One region of the Pseudarthrobacter sp. Hb11 genome, then DNA from elsewhere that is predicted to be linked to it. Evidence: predicted binding sites of a transcription regulator. Region 1 holds the regulator's gene; the other holds the start of a gene.
The links. Region 1 encodes HrcA, which represses chaperone genes, less so after heat shock. Its sites were predicted from a motif close to TTNGCACTCGNNNNNNNCGAGTGCNAA; they were not measured.

Region 2: AC50X7_RS05270 (FmdB family zinc ribbon protein) is a predicted target of HrcA. The motif match lies at 760-786, and genes of this name have one in related genera.

The regions. Positions count from the first base shown of each region.
Region 1 is NZ_JBWZCM010000001.1:214,948-217,144, reverse strand. Features, by position in the region: gene dnaJ (molecular chaperone DnaJ) at 1-639, opposite strand, end outside; gene hrcA (heat-inducible transcriptional repressor HrcA) at 719-1,732, opposite strand; gene AC50X7_RS01035 (DUF3097 domain-containing protein) at 1,909-2,197, shown strand, end outside.
Region 2 is NZ_JBWZCM010000002.1:328,808-331,004, forward strand. Features, by position in the region: gene galU (UTP--glucose-1-phosphate uridylyltransferase GalU) at 1-1, opposite strand, end outside; gene AC50X7_RS05265 (5-formyltetrahydrofolate cyclo-ligase) at 106-726, shown strand; gene AC50X7_RS05270 (FmdB family zinc ribbon protein) at 845-1,114, shown strand; gene cpaB (Flp pilus assembly protein CpaB) at 1,206-1,919, shown strand; gene AC50X7_RS05280 (AAA family ATPase) at 1,952-2,197, opposite strand, start outside.

The DNA.
Region 1 (2,197 bases):
CAGTGAACGGCGGCTGCGGATGCGGCCTTGTCCGCTGCACTCGTTGCACGGGTCTTTGATAACGGTTCCAAAACCTTCGCAGGTGCCGCACGGAGCGGCAGTCATGACCTGGCCAAGGATTGAACGCACGGCCCTCTGGACCTGGCCGCTGCCGCCGCAGATATCGCAGCGCTCGGGGTGGGTTCCGGGCTGGCAGCATGAGCCCTCACAGGTGGGGCAGACCACCGCCGTGTCCACTTCGAGCTTCTTGTTGACTCCAAACACGGCGTCGCGGAGCTCGATCCGGACGCTGATGAGCGCATCCTGCCCGCGCCGCACCCTCGACGCGGGACCGGTAGTGCCACCGGCGCCGAAGAAGGTGTCGAAGATGTCCTGGAAGGCGAAGCCCTGCCCGGCGTACGCTCCCCCGCCGAATCCGTTGTCCGTGCCGTTTTCGTTTCCGGTGGTGTCATAGACCCGCCGCTTCTGGGGATCCGAGAGGACTTCATAAGCATGGGTCACTGCCTTGAAGCGGTCCGCAACATCCTCACCGGGATTGACGTCCGGGTGAAGGGTCCGGGCCAGCTTTCGGTAGGCCTTCTTGATCTCTTCCCCGGTGGCATCCGGTGCGACTCCAAGGACTTCGTAGTGGCTGCTCAAAGTTAGTATCTCTTCCTTGTTGTTCTGCCTGCAGTCGAACTGCATACACTGCTGTGCGCCCTGGGGCGCTGAACTGTGGTCAGGGTCCCAGAATCCGTGACAGGTAACGGGCCACAGCCCTGACTGCCGCCATGGTGGTGGGGTAGTCCATTCTGGTGGGACCCAGCACGCCAATCTTGGCGACGCTGTCCGGGCCATAGCCCGTTGCGACGACGGATGCCTCCGCCAGGCCGTCGTATGGGTTTTCGCGGCCGATGCTCACGGCCACTCCGCGGTGGTCCTGTGCCATCTCGCTTAGCAGGCGAAGCATCACCACCTGCTCCTCGAGCGCTTCCAGCACCGGCCCGATGCTTAGCGGAAAGTCAACGTTGGAACGGGCCAGGTTGGCCGTGCCGGCCATCACCATCCGGTCTTCACGGCTGCTGTGGGCCAGGCCCTCCAGCCCGTGCGCCAGCGCCTGGGCTGCCTGCCGCTGTCCGGGGGCGACGCCGGACACCACTGCGGGCAGTGACTGCCCAAGCTGGGCCAAGGGAGTGCCGGCCAGGGATCCAAGGAATTGGCCGCGCAGCGCGGCAATAGCATCGTCAGCCAGGTCCTGCCCGACGTCGATGACCCGCTGTTCAACCTTGCCGCTGTTGGCAATCAGCACCACCAACACCTTCCGGGGGGCAAGGAGAACGAATTCGATGTGACGGACCAGTGCTCGATTAACGTGCGGATACTGGACGACGGCCACCTGGTTTGTCAGTTGGGACAACAGCCGGACGGTGCGTTCCAGGACGTCGTCGAGGTCATCTGCGCCTTCCAGCAGTGACTGGATGGCCCGCCGCTCCGCCTGGGACAGCGGCTTCACCGCGGAAATCTGGTCGACGAAGAGCCGGTAGCCTTTGTCCGTGGGGATGCGGCCCGCGCTGGTGTGCGGGGCGGTAATCAGTCCTTCGTCCTCAAGCGCGGCCATGTCATTGCGAATGGTGGCGCTGGAAACGCCGAGATGGTGACGCTCCACCAGGGCCTTGGACCCCACCGGCTCGCGGGAGTGGACGTAGTCCTCCACGATCGCCCGCAGTACTTCCAGCTTGCGCGGCTCGCTCACACTCCACCTCCATCAAGGGTTCAGGGCAGCCGTTCCGCCCGCACCGTGTGTCTACAGGGGTTAGCACTCGACATGCCTAAGTGCTAACAGTCTATTATGACTCGTCCCGTTGTTAGCATTGGTACCGCTCCGGGCGAAATTCCGGGCCAGGATCCAGCACGAGGCGGAGTGATTCCATGCATTACCAGAACTGGGGAGCCCAGGACCTGTCCGCACCTGCCAGGGCGCAACTGCCCGAGGTGCCCGTGGAGCGTGGCATGGTGCTGGAAGACGTCCAGTCCGGGTGGGTTGGCGCGGTAACCCGGGTGGAGAAGTCGGGAGGAATGCACGTGGTGGCACTGGAGGACCGCCGCGGCAAGTCCAGGTCCTTCCGGCTGGGCTTCGGGTTCCTCCTTGAAGGCCAGGCAATCCGCCTGATGCCCCCGGCGCCGCGGTCGCCGGCGGGTCCGGGCACCGCAGGCGGCA
Region 2 (2,197 bases), on a different contig from region 1:
CCCGACTAATCTAACGTCAGCGTCAAGCATTCAGTAATTATTGACCGGCTGCCGGCCACCCTGCGGCCACAGCCCGCGCCGCCACAACCAATGGAGGAAGACAGCATGCTCGAGGACGCCAAGGCAATCAAGGCCAGGATCCGTACCGCCCACCGCCGGCGGCGGGCTGCCCTCACCCAGCAGCAGCTGGACGCGGCCGGGTCAGGAATCGCCCGCCACGGCGCTGACTGGGCGGCATCCATGACCGGCGGCGCTCCTGCCACGTTCTGCGTCTACTTCGGGGTCGGCGTCGAACCGCCCACTCTTCCGCTGATCAACGCACTCCACAACAACGGTCACCGGGCCCTGCTCCCGGTGTGCGAACCCGGGCGGGAACTGGCGTGGGTCTTCTGGAACCCGGATGCCGGCTTTGAGCAGAGCCGGTACGCGCCGATCCTGGAGCCCAAAGGCGACCGGCACGGACCCGATGTGGCAGGAACCGCAGCCGCCCTCTTCATCCCGGCCACCGCCGTCGACCTTGCAGGCAACAGGGTAGGGCAAGGCGGCGGGTACTACGACAAGTTCCTGGGCCATCTCGCCACGGCGGGGACGAATATTCCGCTGGCCGCCATCATCTATGACGAAGAGCTGCTCCCCGCCGGTGAAATCCCCGAGGAGGAGTTCGACCGCCCCGTCCCTGCCGTCCTGGCGCCTTCCGGAATCCGGCTGCTCGACGGCCACCACTGAAGCTCGCAGTCGAGCGCTGCGGGGATGATAGAATTAGCACTCAGGCCCTGCGACTGCTAAACGGTAACTCCATCCGCGCAGCACGGGACCTCTCGTTTGCCCAAGAGGAGGAGCACTAGTGCCAACGTACGCGTACGCCTGCAAGGATTGCGGCCATGCCTTCGACATCGTCCAGTCGTTTTCGGACAGCACTTTGACCTCGTGCCCCGAGTGCCAGGGGACACTGCGCAAGAAGTTCAATAGCGTGGGTGTCGTCTTCAAGGGATCCGGCTTCTACCGCACCGATTCCCGGGACTCCAAGGGAAGCACCGTCTCGCCGGCCCCCGCGGCAACGCCCGCTCCCGCTGCGGCGCCTGCCGCGTCCGCTCCGGTGGCTGCAGCCAGCTAAGCAGGCGTGTTCGACGCCGGCCCGTCCGGCTTGTCCACATAGCGCACCGCGCATCTGTCGCAGGTGTTCGCCCCCACCGTAGCCTAGGCGCATGCCTGCAAACCTTCTCCGCCCGGGCCGGGCCGGCTCCCGCTACCCGCGCACCCCTCGCCGTCCCGGCAGATCCGCAGCGGCCCGGTTCGGCGGGTGGTTGAGCCGCAACCGGCGGCTCGCCGTGGCGCTGCTGCTGTGCGCGGCTGCCTCCATCACCGTGCATCAGCTCACTCCCGCGCCCGTCCACACCGTCACCGCCCTGGCGGCTGCGAGGGATCTGCCGGCCGGCTCAGCGATGAAGGCGACGGACCTGGCCCATGTGCAGGTGCCGCCGGCCATGATGGCCGCGGGTTTCCTGGACGAAGAGAGCGAGTTGGCTGGTAAACAGCTGGCGGCTCCGCTGCGCAAGGGACAGCTGCTGACGGACGCCCAACTGCTCGGTCCCGGGCTCCTGGCAGGCACCCCGCCTGGCTCGGCCGCCGTGCCCCTTCGAATGGCTGATCCGTCCTCGATCCAGCTCGTCTCGCCTGGGCAGCTTGTGAACGTGGTGCTGACGGCGGGCAACGGCTTCGACCACCAGGCACCGTCCGAAGTCCTGGCAACAGCCGTGCCGGTACTGTGGACCTCCGGCAAGGGCGGCGGAAGCGGCCAGTGGCTGGGCACGGCCGAGACGGACGGGCTTATAGTGGTTGCGGCCAGTTCCGAGCAGGCTGCGCGGCTGGCCGGTGCTTCCACCCAGGGCAAACTGTTCTTCGTCCTCGTTGGCCCTTAGCCCACCCTGATTTCAGGGTGAGCCCCGGCCCGTCAGCCCCAGTGCGGCGGCTTCTGTTCCTTCAGCCAGGCGTCATGGTCATCGTCGGCATCGCCCCAGCGCCTCGGGTCATCTTCCGAGGCCTTCGTGGGCAGACTGCCTTCAGTCCCGGCCTGGCCTTTGCCTTGCTCCTGGCCCTGCTCGTCTTCGGGGGCCGGATCCACGGGGACGGACTGACCGTCCGCGGAGCCTTTTTCGTTCTCTTCAGGGGCCACGGGGACCACCTCCTTGCTGTCCAA